3 regions of the Paenibacillus sp. JCM 9796 genome follow, and region 3 is predicted to be linked to each of the others. Evidence: riboswitches for the same ligand, from Rfam matches in the RefSeq annotation. Region 3 holds a riboswitch; each other region holds the start of a gene.
The links. Region 3 has a riboswitch for cobalamin ahead of ACZ439_RS07555 (ABC transporter substrate-binding protein). Riboswitches for the same ligand answer to the same signal wherever they lie in the genome.
Positions count from the first base shown of each region.

Region 1: another riboswitch for cobalamin. It lies ahead of metE (5-methyltetrahydropteroyltriglutamate--homocysteine S-methyltransferase); the one in region 3 lies ahead of ACZ439_RS07555 (ABC transporter substrate-binding protein).
Region 2: another riboswitch for cobalamin. It lies ahead of ACZ439_RS08840 (S-layer homology domain-containing protein); the one in region 3 lies ahead of ACZ439_RS07555 (ABC transporter substrate-binding protein).

Region 1 covers NZ_AP043723.1:5,245,297-5,253,112, reverse strand. The annotation lists gene ACZ439_RS25300 (ABC transporter permease) at 1-33, opposite strand, end outside; gene ACZ439_RS25295 (ABC transporter permease) at 30-1,061, opposite strand; gene ACZ439_RS25290 (ABC transporter substrate-binding protein) at 1,049-2,638, opposite strand; cobalamin riboswitch at 2,874-3,078, shown strand; gene metE (5-methyltetrahydropteroyltriglutamate--homocysteine S-methyltransferase) at 3,231-5,525, shown strand; gene ACZ439_RS25280 (hypothetical protein) at 5,645-5,860, opposite strand; gene ACZ439_RS25275 (benzoate/H(+) symporter BenE family transporter) at 6,106-7,284, shown strand; gene fdhA (formaldehyde dehydrogenase, glutathione-independent) at 7,368-7,816, opposite strand, start outside.
Region 2 covers NZ_AP043723.1:1,825,047-1,832,862, forward strand. The annotation lists gene ACZ439_RS08840 (S-layer homology domain-containing protein) at 1-995, opposite strand, end outside; cobalamin riboswitch at 1,148-1,367, opposite strand; gene ACZ439_RS08845 (methyl-accepting chemotaxis protein) at 1,498-3,114, opposite strand; gene ACZ439_RS08850 (ABC transporter substrate-binding protein) at 3,609-4,670, shown strand; gene ACZ439_RS08855 (ABC transporter ATP-binding protein) at 4,678-5,457, shown strand; gene ACZ439_RS08860 (ABC transporter permease) at 5,462-6,253, shown strand; gene ACZ439_RS08865 (DinB family protein) at 6,335-6,796, opposite strand; gene ACZ439_RS08870 (lactonase family protein) at 6,980-7,816, shown strand, end outside.
Region 3 covers NZ_AP043723.1:1,543,052-1,550,867, reverse strand. The annotation lists gene cysK (cysteine synthase A) at 67-993, shown strand; gene ACZ439_RS07580 (hypothetical protein) at 1,132-1,431, shown strand; gene ACZ439_RS07575 (Lrp/AsnC family transcriptional regulator) at 1,609-2,100, shown strand; gene ACZ439_RS07570 (aminotransferase class I/II-fold pyridoxal phosphate-dependent enzyme) at 2,116-3,312, shown strand; gene ACZ439_RS07565 (aspartyl-phosphate phosphatase Spo0E family protein) at 3,442-3,711, shown strand; gene ACZ439_RS07560 (hypothetical protein) at 3,833-4,372, shown strand; cobalamin riboswitch at 4,408-4,621, shown strand; gene ACZ439_RS07555 (ABC transporter substrate-binding protein) at 4,799-5,815, shown strand; gene ACZ439_RS07550 (FecCD family ABC transporter permease) at 5,815-6,858, shown strand; gene ACZ439_RS07545 (ABC transporter ATP-binding protein) at 6,957-7,748, shown strand; gene cobT (nicotinate-nucleotide--dimethylbenzimidazole phosphoribosyltransferase) at 7,741-7,816, shown strand, end outside.

The DNA.
Region 1 (7,816 bases), 2.0 Mb from region 3:
GCTTTTCCGCATAACGCCGGATAGAGGATTCATGCACCGCCACCTGCTTTCATTCTCGGATCGATCAGGCGATAGGCAAGGTCGGCCAGCACATTGCCGGTATAAACAAATACGGCGCTGAACAGCACAATACCGAGCAGCAGCGGCACATCGCCGCGCAGCCCCGCCTCTACTGCGGCCTGGCCCAATCCCGGGTACGAGAACACCTGCTCGGCCAGTACAGCGCCGCCGAACAGCTCGCTGAACGAGGCAAACTGCAAGGTGACCGCGGGCAGCGCCACATTGCGCAGACCGTGCCGCCAGAATAGGGTGAAGCCTCTCTCCCCTCGCGCTCTGGCGAACAACCAGTAATCGCTGCCCGTCACGTCCATCAGTTTTTCTCTCGTATGCAGCGTCAGAGCGGCGATGCCCGTAACGCTTAACGTCGCTGCCGGGAGAATCATATGCCGGATGCGATCGGCCAGGGTTACATGCTCGGCCGTCACCCCGGCGGGCGCTCCCAGTCCCACCGGGAACCAGCCGAGCCATACGGCAAAAACAAGCAGGAGCACTAATCCGACCCAAAATGTGGGTGTCGAGGCAAGCGTATAGCAATACCAGCGGACCAGCTTATCGATCCATGTGCTTCGGTTCATCGCCGCAAGCGCGCCTGCGGCGAAGCCGATCAGCCCTGACAGCAGCCATGCCGCGCCCATCAGGGCGAAGGAGGCGGCAAACCGCTCCTGGATGACTTCAATGACGGGACGGCGATAGATCATGGAGGTGCCGAAATCACCGCTGGCCAATGAAGCCAGCCAGCTCGCGTAGCGTTCCAACGGAGGCTTGTCCAGCCCCCAATACGCCGCAATCGCCTCGCGCTGTTCCGGGCTCACCCGCATCATATCCGCTCCGATATAAGCCTGAACCGGATCGATCGGGGAATACTGCACGAGCGTAAAGGAGACGGCGCTGACAGCGAGCAGCAGCGCGATGAGCTTGACCCCTTTGTTTAGTACAAACCGGCCTGCCGCCAGAACGGCGTTCCCCCCTGCCCTTGACTTTCGTCGCGTCAGGAGTTCCATCGCCATTCCTCAATGTTGTCGGTTACCGGCCATCCGTGTCCGTGCGGATGAATCTTCTGCTTGCCGATATCGAGGCCCAGCTTCACCAGATACAAGTGGTCCAGGTTCACGAGCCAGGCCCAAGGCGCATCCCCCTGCGCGCTCAAGCCGGTTTGGCCGTCCCACTGGGCTTTTTTCCACAGATTCCAGGCGTCTTTCTCATGGATCGCCTTCAAAGCCTGACTCATGTAAGCCTCAACGGCCGGATTGTGGTAAAATCCGGGATTGTAATAATCGACGCCGCTGAACTTGCTGCTGTACACATTGTACATTTCCACCGGATCGTGGCTTCCCCAGCCGAAGAGAACCGCATTCGCATGCATTTGCTTGCCAATGTCATCCCAGCTTTTCCCTTCCACCTTGACTTGAATGCCAAGCGGCTTGAGCGAATCGGCTGCGGCGAGTGCAAGAGACTGGCGGGTGACGTCGCTTGACGGGTAGATGAGGGTAAACTCGGCCTTCAGAGCGCCTTTCTCCACGATGCCGTCGCCGTTCGTATCCTTCCATCCGTCGTCCGCAAGCAGCTGCTTCGCCGCATTCATATCGCCGTCTTGAATGACGGCCTCGGCATTAAACCAGGGCAGCCCGTCATTAATCGTATACGCGGGCGTGCCGTGTCCCTCCAAGACGCCTTGAACCAGCGCCTTGCGGTCCAGCGCCAGATTGATCGCCTTGCGGATCGACAATTCCGCGGTGACATCGTTGCCGACCGGATATCCTTCTTTCGTTTGGCCGCCCGATTTTACATAGGGAAACATGATTCCGCGGTTGTCCACCGTATGTATAGCTTGAAGCTGCATGCCGCTCACCTGCTGTTTGCTGAACGCCGCAGGGATGGCCGCCATATCGACCGTTCCGGCTTTGGCGGCGGCGAAAGCCGCATCCTCGGCAAGAAACAGGAATGTGATTTTCTTGAAGTAGGGCTTCGTCCCGTAATATTCGGGATTCGGCTCGACGATCAGCTGCTGCCCTTGATCCCATTGCACCAGCTTATAAGGGCCGGAGCCGACCGGTTTTTTGGCATAATCGCTGCCGTGCGCATGCTTCGGAACGATACCTGTGCTCACAAGCATCTGGGCGAAGGTCGATTGCGGTTCCTTCAATGAAAACTTGACCGTATGCTCGTCCGCCGCCGCCACATCCTTGACATTGCTTAAATCGATGGCAGAGCCGCTTGCGGCTGCGGTTTGGAACGTATACTGAACGTCGGCGGCCGTTAACGGATGCCCGTCGGAAAATTTGACATCCTTCCGCAGCTTCACCGTCCAGTCCAGACCGTCCCCGCTGACCTCATAGCCCGTTGCAAGATCGTTGACGATATTCAAGCTGCTGTCGCGCTTGAGCAGCGTGCTTTGAAACAATGGAGATCCGTAGCGCCCCCATCCCGTTGTCGGATCGAAGCCTCCCTCCGGCTCGCCGCCTATCGCAAGAACAAGCTCCTCCTTCGGGGCGGCCGCCTGCTCGGTCTTGGCCCGGGTGCAGCCGCTGATGCAAAGCGCTGCCACTAACAGCATCATTAGCGTCCATCGTAAACACATTTTCAAACTCAAACACTCCTTCGAATTAAGTTGTTAACGTGTGCAGTAGCACGATTCAGGTGTATAGTAGCACTTGCATAGCGTAGCACATGAAACCAATTTCTGTCACTACAATTGTGCTATTATTTTTAAACTTTGTGTTACAACAACCGCTGCTCTGCCTCTTCTCCGCTTGTTCGTAAAAAAGGTTTGAATAAACCTAAGAAATATTGTACTATTACTCGGTATTCGATAATTGAATCATGTGGAAATAGGTGCTCCGGACCGGTCGTTATGCCGGGCGGAGCTTAAAAGGGAAGTTCGGTGAAATGCCGACGCGGTCCCGCCACTGTAACAGAGGAGTCGAACGTCACCCGGCGCCACTAATCCTTCGGATTGGGAAGGCCGACGTAAGACGATGATTCTGGAGCCAGGAGACCTGCCTATTTTGACAGCACTGCTTTTACCTACGGGAGATAGGGAGGTGTTAAAGATGGCAGCCGCCGTACAAACAATCGGGAGGCATCTTTACCCTTGACTTTTACTGGGTAAAGATGCCTTTTTTGCATGGGAAAGCACCGCTTATGAAAACAAATGAACTGGAGGAATACCTATGAACCGAGCATTAAGCAGCAACCTGGGATATCCGCGAATCGGCGGCGGGCGCGAATGGAAAAAAGCGCTTGAGGCCTACTGGGCCGGAAAGCTGCAGGAGACGGAGCTGGTCAGCCGCATGGAAGAAATACGGCTCAACCATCTTCGCACCCAGCAGGCGAGCGGCATCGACTTGATCCCTGTCAACGATTTCACCTTCTACGACCACATGCTGGATACGGCAGCGATGTTCGGGCTCGTGCCCGGCCGCTTCGGTTACGAAGGCGGCGAAGTGCCGCTGAGCGCCTATTTCGCGATGGCCCGCGGCAGCGAGGGCGCCCCGGCCTGCGAGATGACCAAATGGTTTAACACCAACTACCACTACATTGTGCCGGAGCTGAACGGCGCCGAGCCGCAGCTGACCGTGAACAAACCGCTCCTGGCCTACCGGGAAGCCAAACTCCGTCTCGGCATTGAAGGCAAGCCCGTCCTGATCGGGCCATACACGTTCCTGAAGCTGTCCAAGGGCTACAAGACCGAGCACTTCGATAAGCTGCTGGAGCGGTTCGTGCCTTTGTATGCCCGCATATTGAGCGAGCTTGAGCAGGAAGGCGCGCAATGGGTGCAGATCGATGAGCCGATTCTTGCGACCTCATTAACGGAAGCCGATATGGAGCGGGTCGCATTCGTTTACAAGAAGCTGCACGAAGCGGCCCCACGTCTTAAGCTGATGCTGCAAACGTACTTCGACGCCGTCGATCTGTATGAACACATCGCTGCGCTGCCGGTGCAAGGCATTGGCCTCGACTTCGCTCACGGGCTGGACAAAAACAGCGAGCATTTGCTGCAATATGGATTTCCTGCAGATAAGACGCTTGGCGTCGGCTTGATCGACGGACGAGGCATTTGGCGTTCCGATCTGGACGCGCGGCTCCGGCTGCTCCACACGTTGTCCCCGATCGTCCCGTATGAGAGAATGATGATCCAGCCAAGCTGCAGCCTGCTTCATGTTCCGGTCACGGCCGCACATGAAACGAAGCTGGAGCCTACGCTGCGGAACGCACTTGCGTTCGCAAACGAGAAGCTCGAGGAGCTCGTACTATTGACCCGAGCCGTGAACGAAGGTCCCGCGGCAATCGCAGCCGAGCTGGAACAAAGCCGTCAAGCGGTTCAGGAGCTCAACGCCTCCCCTTCCCGAAACAACGAACGGGTGCAGTCCGAAACGAGCCGGATCGCCCTCCAGCCGTCCGAGCGAAGCCGGCCCTTTGCGGAGCGGCGTGCCGTTCAGCAGAGCAAGTGGAACTTGCCGTTCCTGCCCACGACTACGATCGGCAGCTTCTCGCAGACGCTCGAAGTGAGACAGGCCCGGAAACATTGGAGAAGCGGCGAATGGAGCCAGGAGCAGTATGAAGCCTTTATCCGGGAACAAATTCGGACCTGGATCGCTTTGCAGGAGGAATTGGATCTGGATGTGCTCGTTCACGGTGAATTTGAACGGACGGATATGGTGGAATTTTTCGGCGAGAAACTGGACGGTTTTGCGTTCACGTCGAACGGCTGGGTACAGTCCTATGGCTCCCGCTGCGTGAAGCCGCCTGTCATATACGGCGACGTGGAATTCACAAAGCCGATGACGGTCGATGAAACCGTCTATGCGCAGAGCTTGACCGCTAAACCGGTCAAAGGCATGCTGACGGGCCCGATTACCATTCTGAACTGGTCCTTCGTCCGGGACGATATCCCGCGGGAGACGGTGGCCTATCAGATCGCTTTGGCGCTTCGCCGCGAAGTGGAAGCGCTCGAACGCGCCGGTGTGGAAATGATCCAGATGGACGAGCCTGCACTTCGCGAGGGGCTGCCGCTGAAGCGGGAAGATTGGCAGAAGTATCTGGAGTGGTCGGTGCTTGCCTTCCGGCTGGCTACATCGACGGTCAAGGATACGACGCAAATCCATACGCATATGTGCTACTGCGAGTTTCACGATATTATCGATTCGATCCGTGCCCTGGATGCGGACGTCATCTCCATCGAGACGTCCCGCAGCCACGGCGAATTGATGCACAGCTTCGAGGAGCACACCTACGATCACGGCATCGGTCTTGGCGTGTACGACATTCACAGTCCGAGAGTGCCTTCCGTGGATGAGATGGTGCGAATGATCGACCGCGCGCTTGCCGTGCTGGACCCCGAATTGTTCTGGATCAATCCGGACTGCGGACTCAAGACGAGAGGCGTTGACGAAACGATCGCAGCCCTCCGGAATATGGTCGCTGCCGCCAAACAGTACCGGGAACAAAGCTTGAAGCCGGTCTGATACATGCTCCAGCGGGCTTAACGACTCGCAGGAAACATATCCGCCACACAACAACACAACGGCCGCTTTCCGATTATCGTCGGTAAAGCGGCCGCTCTATTCATTCGGGAAGCCGATGTTCACGACATCGGACAACCCGTCGGATGAAACGATAAAGACAGGTTTACGGCCGTATGCTGCTTGTACGGGCTCAGGGGCAGCAGATCTCCTGGAGCAAGCTGCCGATTGACCGTATTCGCTACAAACTTGTCCAACGTTGTCCCGCTTCCGCCTGTTCTTGCTTCCGGTACACCGGGCAGGCTGCTGTTCCCCAGCTTGCAAATCTCAAACTGCACGTTCGCTCCCTCCTCCTTCGCCATTCCTTAGATGGACCGCGTCCCTACTTACTTGTTACGAGACGGGAACGGGCCTCGTTCCTTTCCATGGCACATTTTTAATTTTACTTATTCCCCCAGAGATTCCTATGACTCGAACGGGCTATTATTATTACGGAAAATTGAACTCTTGCCATGCATGAAATGCGGGGGCTTGACAGGTAGGATTATAATAAAAGAATTAGATGAAGCTGGAGGTGCCACATTTGAACACGCAGAACGTATCCAGCGGTATCATATCCGCTCTAATGGCTTATACAGGGGGCCTCATTCTTGTGATTGATACGGCGAACGCCGCAGGCTTCAGCAGGCCTGTGCTCATTTCCTGGATTTGTGCCGTTTACATTATCGGCGGCCTATTGAATCTTGCTTTGGCGCTGATGTACAAAATTCCAATCGCCGGCTGCCATTCCATTACAGCGATAGCCTTTTTAAGCACGGCTGTTTCCGGGTTCTCCTTATCCGAACTGGCAGGGAGCTACATATTGGCGGGAGTCGTCGTTGCGCTGGTCGGGTTGTCCGGCCTGTTCGACAAGTGGCTCCGTTACATTCCGAAACCGATGCTGGACGCCATGCTGGCGGGATTGGTCCTGAACTATATCGTCAAAATGGTTCCCGCCCTCAAGCAAGCTCCGCTTATTGGCGGGTTAGCCGTATTCGGATTTTTGATCATGCCGAAAATATCCAAGAAAATCCCGCCGATCATCGGGGTACTGGTTTTCGGCATCATAGGACTTGCGGTCAGCGGCTCCTTGCCGCCGATGAAAGAAGCGGTATTCGCATGGCCGCAAACCGTAATGCCTACCTTTACCGCGCATGCTTTCATCTCGATCACGATACCGGTCGCCGTACTGATTCTAAGCAACGATATTGCCGTAGCCCTTGCCGCGCTCCGAAAAAATGGCTTCGAGCTGCCCGTCAACCGGATCTTGGTCATTTCGGGCTTGGCCACTTCCTTCGTCGGTTTATTCGGCGGACATGCTGCCACCGTTGGAGGGATGATGAGCGCCATCTGCAGCCAGGACGAATCGGGCCCCAAACACAAACGTTACTGGGCGGGTGTCGTTTCAGGAAGCCTGGTGCTTGTGTTTGGCCTGTTCGCGTGGTGGGCCGTTTCTTTTATTGAGGTGCTGCCGCTTTCTTTTATTACCATTATCGCGGGATTTACGTTGATCGGGGTGTTGATGAACAGCCTGCAATCCGCTTTTTCGGAATCCACCTACCGCTATTCCACCGTGTTTGCGTTTGCGATCGCTGTGTCCAACGTGACCTTTCTTGGGATTGCTGCGCCCGTCTGGTCCCTGGTCATCGGCGTGCTTTCGGCCAAAATATTAAGAGAAGGCATCGATCATCGGGTTGCGGAAAAAGCCTTGGAAGGAAATTGAAGCAGCGAGCGAGTGCCGCCATACAAAAAAGAGGATGCCGCTGTTGCCGTTGGCATCCTCTTTCGCACCTGCATGCAGGTCTATTATCGTTTTACGGAAAGATGAGGGTCAATTACAAACTTTTTGGAAGCGCCTTTATCGAATTCCGAATAAGCGGCAGGCGCTTGGTCGAGCGAGATCAAAGTAGCGTTGACCGCTTTGGCGATTTGGGCTTTTCCGCTCAGGATGGACGTCATCAATTCCCGGTGATACTGCATGACCGGCGTTTGTCCGGTTACAAACGTATGGGATTTGGCCCAGCCCAAGCCGAATCGGATTTTTAAGGTCCCGATTTTGGCATCTTCATCGACAGCGCCCGGGTCACCGGTTACATAGAGTCCGGGAATGCCAAGCCTTCCCCCCGCACGTGTAACCTCCATAATCGAATTTAATACGGTAGCAGGCGCTTCGCCATGCGCGTGGCCATGGCCGTGCGCTTCGAATCCTACGCAGTCGATCGCGCAATCCACTTCAGGCTCCCCTAGAATTTGGT
Region 2 (7,816 bases), 280 kb from region 3:
GCTGCGGCAGGCGCTCCGCCCCCTGTGGTCAGGATCGCCTCATACGATCCGCTGTCACCGTTGACAGCCGTATGGAAGGCCGCCAGCGCCACAAGCGATTGCACCGTGGCCCATCCGTCGGAAGAACCGCCGGCCACATGGGCAAATCCGCCGTCGCCTTGCCGGTAACCGAATAAATAGGTAAGCGGGTTGCCGTTCGCCTTCGCGAAGCCTGAACTGCGCGCGTCGAGTCCGGCAGCGGACAACGCGAGAATGACCTGTGCGGTGCTTTCCGCATTTTCCCCATACTCCGAAAATCCGCCGTTCGCTAATTGCTGCGAGGACAGCCATTGAATGCCGCGGTCCATCGCCGGCCGGACACCGGTGTGCGCGGTATGAGCGGCCAGGGCGTTCACAGCAGACGCTGTAATGTCGATGCTGCTCGGCCCTCCGGCCCCAAGCGGCCATCCGCCGTCCGCATTTTGCTGCGCGAGCAGCCATGCCACGATTTTATCGGGATTCCACTTCGCGGTTAACGGAATGTGATAAGCATCGCCGCTCAAGGCCAGCAGCGCATAAATCGCGCCGTTCGTTCCCTGGGCAGTCAGCACATCGCTGTTATAAATGCCCTCAATAAGGTTGTACGAACTCGACCCGGCCGCGATCTGCTCGGGGTTTCCTCCGGCCGACTTTACGCCTAACGCAATCCGGGCATAGTCCGTTACCTTGCTGTAACGTCCGCCGTTCTGCTGAAGCTGCTCGCGGACGGATGATAAATATGAGGCCGGCACCTGCTTCCCGGCTGCAGCCAGCGCATAAGCATCCCAATCGGAAAGCGCGCCTCCATTCGCATCCAGGATGTAGCCGGCCGCATCGTCTATAGCCTGAGGAACCGTGACAAGCCCTCTCCCCGCTCCATCCGCATACGCAGGCGCCAGCCCGCCAAGCATGGATATGAGCAAGCACCAGCTTAGCAGGACCATGCTTATCTTGTTGATCCATCTGTTACTCTTCATCTGTTGTCCTATTCCCCTCTCTTGAAACTGACCTTCCTTAAACTAAAAAAGCACCCCTTCTCTATGAAGGGATGCCGATACGCATGAACCTGCAGGCAATATTACGTTCCTGACGGATTGCCGTTCCCCCTTCTCCTAATTTCGCGTAGGCGACGGTGTTCTCGGGTTAGACAGATATCCTGACTTGCGGATCGAAGCCGGACTTCCGTCATCCCAACCGCCCCCCCTAAACCAACTGAAGGACAGTGACATCATGGAAGCCGCTCCCCGCTTACAGTGGCGCGACCGTGCCGGATTCTCACCGGACTTCCCTGTTCGCCGAACGCCGGCATGGCTAGCCTCCCGTTCGACATCTACCCGAGCAAATGATTCAATTATGTACAAAGAATAACACGATCCCCAAGCATCGTCCAACTATTTCTTGCGGGCCAACCGCCCGCGGTCCTGACGCGGGGCCTCATCCCGCCGTACGCTTCGATCCACTCGCTTACAGCGGGCGGCTTCAGGATTCCATCACAAACCGGCCGGTAATTTTCTGCAGATTTCCGGAAATGCTTTTGAGCAAATCCGCTTGCTGCGCAATAAGCTCGGTAGCCAAGTGATGCCGTTCTCCGCTGCTCGCCATCGCTTGGGCGGACGCAGTGAACTGTTGAGAAATATCCCGAATCGCCTGCATGCTGCTTTCCATCGAATGAAGCCCAAGCTGAATTTCACGCATCTCCGCAGAATGCGCGGACGCTTGCTCCGCAGTCAGGCGGCACTTGTCGGCCACAAGGCGAATCATATCGCTCAATTGGCCAATCCTTCGGATTCCCCGTTCTACGGCAAGCCGTTCCGCTTTCACCGCATCCGCGGCTTCTTTCGATTTCAGCGCCATATTGTGCGTCAGCCCGATCGCGCGTTCCGCTACCTCATTGGATGTAACGGCAAGCTTCCTCACTTCGCCGGCAACGACCCCGAATCCTCTGCCTTCTTCGCCGGCCCTCGCAGCCTCAATCGCGGCGTTCAGCGCGAGCAGGTTCGTCTGTTCGGCAATTTCACGCATGTACAAGATGAACTCTCTCATTTCTTGCAATTGCCGCTCCAGCTCTTCCATCGAGCTCACGCTCCGCTTGCTCGTTTCCTGCAGGTCATTCATGTCATTGCGCAATTCCAGCGTCTTCTCCAGCCCGGCATGCGACGATGTCCGGGCCTCCTCGGATATCTTGCCCGAAAGCTCCATGTCTTGACCGGCCCGGCTGACTCTGTCGTGAATCTGCTGCATCCGGCTGCCGTTAAGTTCGATGAGCTGCAGCTGGTCATTCGCTCCCGCGCTCACTTCCTGCATGCTCGCTACCAGCTGCTCAGCCGAAGACAGCAGCTGCCGAATTTCGTCGGCCTGCTCGGACCCGATCTTATTCACGGTGGAGGAAGCCTCCTTCATGTCGGACAAGATCGCTCTCATCCCTATCACAATTTTGTTGATCTCAAACGAAACTTGTCCGAGCTCATTGCGCCTGGAGCCTGCCGAAGCGGGCATCAGCTTGCCGGAAGAAATGGCTTTCATGCGGCCCATCCAGCTCTTCAAGCTTTGAAGTACCGTTCGATGAAAATACAAGCCCGTCCCGGCGAACGCCGCCAGCACAAGAAGGCCCGCCCCGGCGCGTTCCCCCCACGAATCGGCCAGCCCGAGGCCGCCTAAAGCGATCAGCAAGGGAATACTGTAAACGGTGTACCAGGTTGCCTGAAAAGATAAGGATTGCACGATCACACCCAGCCGCAAATTATAAGGCGAAGCTCCCGCCCCCGGAATGTTCACAGGAGTCGAAACATCCAATATAACCTCACCGGTGTTACGGTGATAAATTTGAGCTAACGGCTTGTCCGTTTGCGCAGCCGCCAAGCCAACGACATCGTTGAAGACCGTCCCCTCGCGCAGCCGGTTTGTGTGCAGAACGGATAGTCCGTGATGCTCGACAACCAGGAAGTATTCATCATTTTGAAGCAACTGGTCCAATAATACCCGAATATCCTCTGACCGTTCAGACCATGCGTGTCCTTCCAAGAGCTTGCCGATCTCTACAGCGGCGGATTGCACTTTGGCTATTGCGCGGTTTTCCAGTTGTTTAGGTATGTTCATGTCGAAAGCCCCCTTAGAATTAATGTAAGCGCTTTAATAAAACTTTACATGGATTTGATCTCTCTGTGATAGCTCTGTGCGTGAAGTGTTAAATTAAAAGCATGAAATGTTAAAAACCAGCAGTGAACGGCTTGTCTTCCGGGCTCGCTTACATGCTGCACCCGGCATGATCTTTCGAAAGAAAAAGAGGCCCGTCCTGACTCCTTTCACCCTACAATTGGAATAATAAGGTGTCCCCGGTTCATGCTCAGCTGCACGAAGGGCATAGCGTTATTTTTCATGTGGCCAATTTCCCTTATCTCAAGCTAGTTTTCATCACTTCCGTATTAAATTGAGTTATGGTGCGGGTATTCGTGTACACTATGCTTCCAAGACCTGTTCAAATCCAATATTATGACAAACTGTTGAAGGAATTATTTTACAGAAGGATTCCTTCTCCGAAGTGTCGAATCATGTAAATTTCGCAGTTTAAATCGCATTCAGGAGGGTACAAAATGAAAAAGAACTTCGCACTGCTACTTGCGGCCATGCTGGTCATGGTTGCGGTTCTAGGGGCTTGCGGCAAAAAAGAAGAAGCTCCCCAGGCGGCGGGCTCCGCACCAAAGGCGGAAGTCAAACCCGTCAAACTGGAGATCGGGATGCTGAAACTTACCAGCTCCGCTCCACTGTTTATCGCCATGGAAAAAGGCTTCTTCAAAGAAGAAGGAATCGAAGCGAGTCCACGGTGGTTTGAAGCGGCCCAGCCGATCGCCGTTGCTACCGCATCGGGAAGCGTGGACGTGGGCGCTACGGGAATTACCGCAAGTCTTTACAATATGATCGCCGGGGGCCAGAAGCTGCTCATCGTCGCGGATAAAGGAAGAGAGCAGAAAGGCTATTCCTCTTCCGCTTTACTGGTACACAAAGATTCTCCGGTAGCTTCCATCCAGGATTTGAAGGGCAAAAAGATCGGTATTACCCAAACCGGCTCTACGTTCCATTACATGGCCGGCCGTCTGCTGGAAAAGTACGGCCTGACACTGGCCGACGTAGAACTCGTGCCGCTCGGCAAAGTGAGCGCGATGATGGAAACACTGAAGAGCAAACAGGTGGACGCCGTGCTCCTCAACGAGCCTAATATTACAGCCGTTGTGAAGGAAGGCTATGGGAAAGTCATTGCGCAGGTGGGCGACGAAATCGAATACCAGACGTCCGGTCTCTTCTTCTCGCAGAAATTCGCGGACAATCGTGACGCAGCCGTTCGCTTCATGAAGGCGTACGTCAAAGCGTCCCGCTACTACTACGATGCGGTGCTCGTGCAAAAGGACGGCAAACCTCAACCGGGCGCTAACTATGACGAAGTCATCAGCATCATTGCCAAATACACCGATCAGCCTGCCGACAACATCAAGCTCGGTCTGCCTTACATGGACCGTGACGGAAAGCTCTTGGCCGAAGACATCAAAACTCAGGTCGAGTGGTACTTGAAAACTAAAATGATCGAACAAGCGGTGGACTACAAAACCATCGTCAATACGGAATTGCTTGACGAAGCATTGAAAACCGTAGGAAAGTGAGGACAGCATGAGAGTCGTCGTCGACGGAGTCACCAAAACGTTTCGGGACAAAAAAGGGCGGGACGTCACCGCCCTCAGCCAGATCGACTTCGCCATCGACCGGGAGGAATTCGTCGTCCTGGTCGGCCCTAGCGGCTGCGGGAAGTCAACGTTGCTGAACATCGTGGGGGGACTGCTGTCCCCCACCGATGGAAGCGTTTATTTCGAAGGACTGTCCGCGGAGCAGAACGATCCGCGTCTTGGGATCGTGTTTCAGGAGATTGCTCTGTTCCCCTGGCGTACGGTGTTCGAGAATGTGGTGTACGGCCTGGAAGAAATGGGGCTGGGCAAAAGCGAGCTGAAGGAAAAGGGCCAGTACTACCTCGACATGGTAGGGCTGACCGGCTTCGAGCAGGCCTATCCTAAGCAGCTCTCCGGCGGTATGAGGCAGCGCGCAGGCATTGCGAGGGCGCTTGCCATCGAACCGGATCTGCTGCTCATGGACGAGCCGTTCTCCGCTTTGGATGCGCAGACCCGCACCCTGATGCAGGAGGAGCTGCTCACCATCTGGAACCGCACGAGACTGAGCACGCTGTACGTCACCCATAATATCCAGGAAGCCGTTTATCTGGCCGACCGCGTGATCGTGCTTTCCCGTCATCCCGGACGAATCAAGGAAATCATTCGAATCGACATGCCGAAAACAGGCCGGGACGATGAGCAATACCGGATTCAATTCGACGATTACGTCAAACAAATTTGGAACCTGATCCGGCATGACGCCCAGGACGCGCTGAAGGAGGGTTAGTCAAGTGGGAGAAACGAGAAAACATATTAAAAACCGGGTGGCGTTTCTGGAGCAGAAGGTTCCCGGCTACGCCTCCGTGGCCGGGATTGCCGCGCTGCTCATAATTTGGGAAATTGTTTGCCGGTTGGAATGGGTCTCCCCTTTGTTCCTGCCTTCACCGACGGGAATCGTTGCGGCGGGCTGGGAACTGCTGACTCAAGGCGATTTGCTGCAAAACACGGGCGCCAGCCTGTACCGTATCGTGCTCGGCTACTTGCTTGGCGCGTCCATCGGCATTGTGATCGGACTGCTGCTCGGCTTTTCCCGCTGGGCGGAGGCGATGGGAACCCCCATCCTGTTCTCCCTGTATCCGATCCCGAAGATCGCCCTTCTGCCGCTGATCGTACTTTGGCTCGGCATCGGCGAGCTGCCGAAGGTGACCATTATCGCGCTCGGCGTCTTCTTCCCCGTCGTCATCAACACATTCTCGGGTGTGAAGAATGTCGATCCGATCCTGATTAAAGCGGCGGTCAGCTTCGGCTCCAACCATATGAACGTGATCCGCAAGGTCATTCTTCCCGGCGCGCTGCCGGTCATTTTTGCCGGGCTCAAGCTGGCGGCCGGCACGTCCCTGCTGCTGCTCGTCGCCGCGGAAATGATTGCGGCCAAGCAGGGCATCGGCTCGATGATCCTGCACTACGGCAACCTGATGATTACGACCAAGCTCATGGTCGGCGTCGTGGTGTTATCGCTGCTCGGCCTCCTGTTCAACCGCAGCCTGCAGTGGCTGGAGAACAAGCTGCTGCCTTGGAAGTAGCCTGCCGCAAAAACTTGCGTGCGGCAAACAAAAGCCCGATGGAATGTACGTGACATTCCATCGGGCTTTTTGTACGGTCCGCTACGACTGAGCGGCTACCGCTTTCTTCAGAGCCATGATGTAACCGGCATGGGTCGCCTCGTGGCCGATACTGAACATCAGCACTTCATCCAGGCGGGTGAACTCCTTAAAAGCTACCGTAAGCTTGTCATTCAGCCGCCCTTGAAGGCGCTGACGGTGCCGTTCGGGCTGTTCCTCCAGAAGTTGGCGCAAGGCCGCAAGATCCGGCGGCGAGGTTTGCCAGTCGGCCGGCTTCGTGCCGTTGACGAACAAGCTCGTCAGCTCCTCCGGCAGCTCAAGCGGTTCTCCGAGCAAGCGGAAAGCGAGCCGTTCTTGGGTCGTCAGAATATGCCCCAAATGCCAGCGGATGTTGTTGTTGAATCCGTTCGGCACCACATCCGCCGTCTTTTCCGATAATTCGGCCACAACCGCCAGCGTGCGGCTCCGGTTAAGGGCAAGCTGACTGAAGACGATTGAATCCATGCGATCGATCCCTCCCAGGATGAAGATGAATGAAGCCCCGCGTGTAACTTCATTCCATTATACCAGATGAAACGATTATCCGGTAATAATAGTACGGTCAACAGCCGCTGGAGCTCATTTGCCAGCCGCATGCGGATTTGCGATAATGCGTATATGACAGAATGAACCGGAGGGTGAGTTTCGATGGAGAAGAAGAAGAAGGTCCTCGCTTTCATCGGGTCCTATGCGGACTCCGCTAATCCCGGGCTATACGCCTGCAGGTTCGATACAGATACCGGAAGTCTCGAGATCGTCGATCAAGCTTCCGGGCTGCAAAACCCGACTTTTCTGGATGTGGATCAAGACCGCTTGAAGCTGTACGCCATAACCGAGGGGACGGACGCTAAGGGCCAGCGCTGCGGGGCTGCCGCCGCTTATGATATCGACCCTTCCACCGGAACGTTGTCGTTGTTAAACAAGGAGCTGACGGTGCCGTCCCCGACTTGCCATATCACCTTGGATCATACCCGCCAGTGCATCATGGTGTCGAGCTATCACGGCGGCATGATCGGTCTGTCTCCGGTGATGGAGGACGGACGGGTGGGGCCGACGTCTGACATCCATCAGCACAAAGGCGCAAGCATCCTGCCCGTACAGGACCGGCCGCGTGCGCACTCCGTCTTCGTTGACCGCTCCAACCGCTTTGCCGTCGCTTCCGACCTGGGCTTGGATCGCCTCATGATCTATAAGCTGGATGTCCCGGCCCGCCGGCTGATTCCTCACGGGGAAGTCCGGATTGCGCCCGGGTCAGGCCCGCGGCACTTTGCGTTTCATCCGCAATTGCCTTACGGGTACGTGATCAATGAGCTCAACGCAACCATCACCGGATTCTCGTATGATCAGGAGCAAGGGGCGCTGCATGAAATCCAGACCGTCTCTACGCTGCCTGACGCTTACGAAGGAGACAATGCATGCGCCGATATCCACATTTCTCCCGACGGCAAATTCCTGTATGGCTCCAACCGCGGACATGACAGCATC
Region 3 (7,816 bases):
TACAATTAAGGCCATAGGCCCGGGTGTTCGCACCCGGCGCAAGCGGAAGTAAAGGAGCGGCGCGGTATGACGAAGCGAACAAGAATGGTAAACAGCATCACCGAGCTGATCGGGGACACTCCCGCAGTTCGGATTCGGCGGCTGGCAGGCGAAGACGATGCCGAATTGTATGTAAAGCTTGAATATTTCAATCCCAGCGGCAGCGTGAAGGACCGGGCCGCTTATAATTTGATTATACAAGCTGAGAAGGACGGGCGTCTGAAGCCGGGGGCTACGATTATCGAGCCGACGAGCGGGAATACGGGGATCGGACTGGCGATGAATGCGGCGGCCAAAGGGTACCGGGCGATATTGATCATGCCGGATAATATGTCGAAGGAACGGATTAATATTCTGAAAGCCTATGGGGCTGAAGTTGTGCTCACGCCAGCCGAGGAGCGCATGCCAGGGGCTATCCGGAAGGCCGAGGAGCTTCGCGGGCAAATCCCCGACAGCTTCATTCCGCAGCAGTTTGAAAACCCCGCGAACCCGGACATCCACCGGGTGACGACGGCGCTCGAAATTCTCGAGCAGATGGAAGGGCGTCTCGATGCGTTCGTCGCCACTTCCGGAACGGGAGGCACGATTACCGGTACGGGTGAAGCGCTTCGCAAGGAGCTGCCGGACATCCAGATTTATGTCGTCGAGCCTAAAGGCTCGCCGGTGCTGTCCGGAGGCAAGCCGGGGCCGCACAAGCTGGTCGGGACGAGCCCGGGCTTTGTTCCGGCGATCTTGAATACGAGCGTATACGACGAGATTGTGCAAGTATCCGACGAGGACGCGCTGCATACGATGCGCGAGCTCGCCAGGCGCGAGGGCATTCTTGTCGGGCCGTCGGCAGGGGCGTCGGTGTGGACCGGGTTGCAGGTGGCGCGCAGGCTTGGAGCCGGCAAACGGGTGTTATGCATAGCTCCCGATACGGGCGAACGCTATTTAAGCATGGATATTTTTTAAACGAATACAAAGATACTCGGCTAAGAAGCCGGGTATTTTTCATTCAGAGGGTTTGCATATTTATTCAATAATGTGTATAATAATAAATATAAAGCAGGTGGATGTTACGGTCCTGAATCAGGGGAGGAGAATCGCGAAATGAAAATCGCGCTGCATAACGAGCTTCCGGGTGAAGCGCAATTTCGTCAATGGATCGACTCTATGGCGGGAGAAGCCGACGGCTTTCCGGTCTTCGAATATGAAACGATATGTCAAAGCGGGCGTATTATCGCCGCTTATGATCAAGAACGATTAGTTGGCCTCGGCCGGCTGTCGGACAATAACGCCGCTTCGCAGATGGAATTTTCCATATTGCCGGAGTACCGTAACCGGGAGATTGAAATGTATATGCGTAAGCTGCTGCCCGTTGCATCGTCGAAGTCGTCCGTTCATTCATAGCGGCCAAGCCCGCCAATCCTACCAGTGCCCATATCAGGTGTCCAGCGGAATGAAGCTGAACGCCTTTTTTTTGCGCCCGGAACCTCGAAGAGGAATCACCTATTTTTGCTTTGCCAAGCGGGTGCGATAGGTGTAATATGAAGAAATAGTTTCTTGTTTAAACAGGAGGATGAGTCCATGGAACAATTCAAAATGAAAATCATTGAGCTGCTGAAGGAAGACGCTCGCCGCACACCAGCCCTGATCGCGACTATGCTTGCGGCACCGGAGGCGGAAGTGGCGGAGGCGATCCGCGAGCTCGAGGAAGCGAACGTTATCGTAAAATACGCGACGGTCGTGAATTGGGCCAAAGTGGATAGCGAGAAAGTCACCGCTTTAATCGAAGTGCAGATTACACCTGAACGCGGCCGCGGTTTCGATGCCATAGCGGAGCGTATTAACTTATATCCGGAAGTGAAGTCGGTTTACTTGATGTCGGGAGCGTACGATTTGCTTGTTGAAATTGAAGGCAAGACGCTCAAGGAAGTCGCGTCGTTCGTATCGAACAAGTTGTCCCCGATCGATCGCGTGCTGTCGACGAAGACGCATTTTATTTTGAAAAAGTATAAACAGGACGGGATTTCGTTCGAGGATCATCAGGACGACAGCCGTCTGCTAATCTCACCGTAAAGGACGTCGTGAACGATGATAGAACAACAAAGTCAAAGTCAAACCAAGAAATCGATGTCGAGCTATATTGCTCCGCTTGTACGCGAAATTCCGCCTTCGGGGATCCGCAAGTTTTTCGATCTGACTGTCGGCAGTAAAGATATCATCTCCCTTGGCGTCGGCGAACCGGACTTTAGCACGCCTTGGCACGTCAGAGAAGCATGCGTCTATGCGCTGGAGAGGGGAAACACCAAATATACGCCGAATTCCGGCTTGCCGGAGCTGCGCGAAGCTATCGCCGAATACTTGTACGATTCGTTCCAGGTCCCTTACGAACCGACGGACGAGGTGCTCGTTACGGTCGGCGGCAGCGAAGCGATCGACCTGGCGCTTCGCGTGTTGGTTACGCCGGGCGACGAGATTCTGATCCCGGAGCCTTGTTATATTTCGTATAGCCCGATTACGAAAATCGGCGGCGGCATTCCCGTAGGGATCGAGACGTTCGCCAAAGATCAGTTCAAGCTGACGCCTGAAGCATTGAAAGCGGCCATCACGCCTCGCTCTAAAGTGCTGATTTTGTGCTACCCCAGCAATCCGACGGGAGGCATCATGACCTATGAGGATTGGCTGCCTATCGCCAAAATCGTCGAGGAGCACGATCTTATCGTCATCTCGGACGAAATATACGCCGAGCTGACGTATGAGAAAAAGCACGTCAGCTTCGCCTCCATACCCGGCATGCGCGACCGGACGATTCTGGTTAGCGGGTTCTCCAAGGCTTTCGCCATGACCGGATGGCGGATGGGGTATGCTTGCGGACACCGCGATTTGATTGCGGCCATGCTGAAAATCCATCAATACACCGTCATGTGCGCGCCGTCAATGGGCCAAGTGGCGGCCATCGAAGCGCTTCGGCACGGGCTGGAGGAGAAGGACCGGATGGTGGAGTCGTACAATCAGCGCAGGCGGTTAGTTGTGCATGGTTTCAGCCAGATCGGTTTGCCGTGCCATGAGCCGCAAGGAGCGTTTTATGCGTTTCCTTCGATTCAAGCGACCGGCCTTACCTCGGAGGAATTTGCGCAGCGCCTTTTATTCGAGGGGAAGGTCGCGGCGGTGCCCGGATCTGCGTTCGGACTGGGCGGCGAAGGTTTTTTACGCTGTTCCTACGCCTATTCGGTCAGTCAATTGACGGAAGCGATCGATCGAATAGGAAATTTCATGAAAAAGTTGTAGGTTCGACAAAAATAGTCATTTTCAAGTTTCTCCAAAACTGGTATGTTAGATGTATGGAAGTTTCATAGATAAATCCTTTATGAAGCTGTTATCCATAGGTCTAAAGATCGGGAACGGGAGGGATGAACGATGGCATTTCCGGAATATCGGCTTCGGCAGTATTTGAACGTCGTATGGATTCAAGAGAACGATCGCAATGCCAAGTGGATTTTTGGTAAACGGAAAACAAACTCATCCGCAACGTCTTTAGAAGATGAAATTTACCGTCTGCGACAAGAGCTGGAATCGTTAGTCCAAAGCGGGAATACGTTAACTTCCCCTCGAGTCGTCGAGATTAGTATGGAACTGGACATTAAAATTAATGAATATATGAATCGTCATCGTGGAAGCCGTTCCTGAACGGCTTCTTTTCGTTATTCCTTATATTTTGATACAAGCCTTTCGGGTATGGTAAGATAGGTCGATAGAGACCTAGCAGATGAATGTTTTGACGCAACGCGGCAAATGGGAGGAAAAGGATTTGAGGAAAGGAAGCTGGCTGGTCATCGCGTTGGTCCTTATGCTTCTGGCCGGATGCGGCGGCGGAGGAACGAAAGCGGACGTGCCGATTTTTATCATGTCATCGACAAGCATGCCGGGCGGTGCGGCGGAGAAGCTTGAAGCGGCCCTTGTGTCTAAAGTGGGAGAAGCCCCAACGGTGGCTGTCGCGGTCTCCCCGATGTTTTCGCTCGAGAAGATGATCATTGAGGTTGCGGCGGCCGGTAACGGAATTCTCATCCTTCCCGGCGATCAATTCCGGGGCTTGGGTAAGCAGGGTGGATACGTGCCGCTCGACGAATTGGCGAAGGCGGAAGACTTCCCGGACGGAGTGCTGGAACTGCCGGTGGACGGGAATCCGGACGGCAAGCTCGAAAAGCACTTATTCGGCATCTCGGTCGAGAAGACGACATGGTTCGCCGATCTGGGCCTGAGCGGCCAAGACTTGTACGCGTTCATTCCGCAAAATGCGCCGGATATTGAAAAAGCGAAGCAAGTGATGAAGCACATTGCGCAAAAATAGCCGTTGTCCTGAACGATTGGGCAATAAGCGGCGTTGTTCTAAATAAAGGTTCGGGTGCCTGCGGGCGGCGAAAGCCGCTGGTTCGCAGGTTAAAAGGGAAGCCGGTGCGATTCCGGCGCGGTCCCGCCACTGTAACCGGGCGATAAGCTCTCTCTGATAGCCACTTGCCGGCAATTGCCGGTTGGGAAGGCGAGAAAGCGCCGAAAGGAGCCCGGAAGCCAGGAAACCTGCCCGAACTTCATACGCTTGTTCCTTTCGCGGAAAAGGAGCGCAGCGGCGGTTTGCTCCGGCCCCAGGTCTTTACGACCCGGGACCGGGTCTGAAACATGCCCTCTGCTCCGGATTCGCGTCCGCAGGCGGAGGTTTTTTTGTATGTTCAGTCAAGGGAACGTTCTAGCCAATGATGAATGAAGGAGAGAAAAGATGATGAATACCAGCACAAAACGATACTTGCGAAAGCTGACGACGGCCGTCGTCAGCTTAGCGCTTGCGGCCGCATTGGCTGCTTGCGGCAGTAAGGCGACCGCGCCGAACCAAGGTCAGCTCGTCGACCCGCCGAAAGCGCAGAGCAGCCAGCAGGAAGGAACGGAGCAAGCGAAGCGGACGACATACCCGCTGAAGGTGCAGGATGCGACAGGCAAGGAATTCGTGTTTGAGAAAGCGCCGGAGCGGATCGCTTCGACGTCACCGAGCGAAACGGAGATCTTGTTTGCGCTCGGACTCGGGAGTAAAATCGTCGGCGTCTCGGATTATTGCGATTACCCGGCGGAAGCTGCGACGAAGCCGAAGCTCGGCAGCATCACGAAGCCGAACGAAGAAGCGCTGATCGGAGCGGGCGCCGATTTTGTTCTGACCGGCGTTTCCATGAAAGCGCCGACGGTGGACAAGCTGCGCGAGCTGAAGATCAATCTGTATCAGGTACAGCCGAAAACGATGGACGACGTCCTGGCGAACATTGAGAGAATGGGCGAAATTTTCGATCGCCAAGAAGAAGCCCGGAAGCTCGTCGAGCAAATGAAAGCGGATCGGCAAAGCGTGGTCGACGCTGTAAAATCAGTAAAGCCGGAGCAGAGGAAAAAAGTGTTCATCGAATTTTCCCCGGGCTATACCGTCGGTTCGGGCGAGTTTTTGAGCGAACTGATCGAGACGGCAGGCGGGATCAACGTATACGCATCGGAGAAAGGGTACGTCAAGCTGAGCGAAGAGAAAGTCATCGCCGCAAACCCGCAGGTCATTTTGTATCCGAAAAATTTGATCGACGACAAGTCGAAAAAATCGCTCGACCAAATCATTCGCGAGCGCAGCGGCTGGGATCAGCTCGAAGCGGTGAAAGGAAACAAGCTGGCCGGCATCGATAAAGATACGACAAGCCGTCCGGGTCCGCGAATTACGGAAGGCTTGAAGGAAATCGCCAAAGGAATTTATCCGGAACTGGTGAACTAATGAAGCGGAAGCTGATGCTATGGGGCGGACCTTGCCTTGTCTTGCTTCTGTTAGCCGCAACCGTCTCATTATCGGTCGGCTCGGTGCAGGTGCCTTTCGTGCACGTCTGGAAAATATTGCTGCATCACCTGCCTGGCATGGAGGGGCGCTTAACGGTAGATTGGCAAACGTCTTCGGAGCAAATCGTGTGGAAGGTCAGGCTGCCTCGCGTCGTGCTCGGGATGCTCGTCGGAGCGGCCTTGGGACTGGCTGGCGCCGCTTTCCAAGGGGTGCTGCGCAATCCGCTGGCCGATCCGTACACGCTCGGCGTTTCCTCGGGCGCGTCGGTCGGCGCTTCCTTTCTTATCTTATTCGGCTTGCAGTATGTATTCGGCGAATGGAGCGTTCCGGCGGTCGCCTTCGGTACAGGAACGCTAACGCTTGCGGTCGTGCTGATGCTGGCGAGAGCGGACGGCAAGCTGCGGATCGAAACGGTGATTTTATCGGGTGTGGTGATGCAGGCGTTTTTGTCGGCCCTAGTCTCGCTGATGGTCTCGATGTCGAAGCAGGTCATCAATGAAATTATATTCTGGCTGATGGGCAGCTTGGCGCTTCGCGGTTGGTCGTATACGTTGATATTGCTGCCTTACCTGGTAATTGGCGTAGCGGTGCTGACCGGTTACGGCCGGGCCATGAACGTATTCGCGCTAGGCGAGCGGCAAGCGGCATACTTAGGCGTCAACATCGAGCGCACCAAGCTGATCGTATTGATCGCTTCCACATTAATTACGGCGGCGGCCGTATCCGTCTCCGGCGTGATCGCGTTCGTCGGACTGCTCGTGCCGCACTTGCTGCGGCTGATCGCCGGGCCGGATTACCGCCTGCTGCTGCCGTTATCGGTGATAGGCGGCGCCATCTACGTGCTGCTCGCGGATACGCTTGCGCGCACGCTGCTTAGTCCGACGGAGATTCCGCTAGGCGTGGTGACCGCATTCATGGGCGCGCCGTTCTTCGCTTATTTGTTGCGACGACGAAAGCGCATCATTCGGGACCAAGCGGTGTGAGCGCAGCAGGGAAACGGTAAGGGGACGCTAGGAAACGAAGGAGGAGGCTGGACGGCGGTTAGGCGGAGATTGGCGAATGCGGCGAAGGGGGACTTGCCATGATCGAGGTTGCGATGGAACGGGTGGTGAAGCGGTACGGCGCGCGGACAGTTCTGAACGGCATCGACTTTCAGGTGGAGCCGGGGGAATGGTTTGGCATTCTCGGTCCGAACGGCGGCGGCAAATCGACGCTGCTGCAGGCTATGGCCGGCGTCGAGCCGATAGACGGCGGGACGGTGAAGCTTTCGGGCAAGCCGGTCGGCGAGTACTCGCGTAAAGCGCTGGCCCGGCAGGTCGCGGTGCTGCAGCAGGATGCGCTGCAGCCGGTTGGCTTCACGGTGCAGGAAGTGGTGGAGATGGGCCGTTACCCGTATCAGAACTGGTTCGGTGATGAAGCGGAAGACGCCGCCGCCTTGGTCGACCGCGTCATTCGCTGGCTCAAGCTCGAGCCGCTGCGGGAACGCCCGGTCGACGCGCTGAGCGGCGGAGAACGCCAGCGTGTCGCGCTCGGCAAGGCGATGGCGCAGCAGCCGAAGCTGCTGCTGCTGGACGAGCCGACGACGTTCCTCGATATCGGCTTCCAGCTCGAGATGATGGATAGGATTCGCCTGTGGCAGAAGGAGTGCGGCATGACGGTCGTCTCGGTGCTTCACGATCTGAACTTGGCCGCGCAATATTGTGACCGGCTGCTGCTGCTGCACGAAGGCGTCATTGCCGGGATTGGCGGAGCGGGGGATGTGCTGCAGGAGGATTTGCTCGAAAGGGTATACGGTACGCGGCCGTTCGTGGTGTCTCATCCCGAACGGGGCGTCCCGCAAATTTTATTGGCAGGGGGCGTTCATGATGAATAACGACAGGTGGAAGGACTTCGTTTCCGGTATTGAGCCTATATATGACGGCAAGTGGGCGGAAGCCGCAG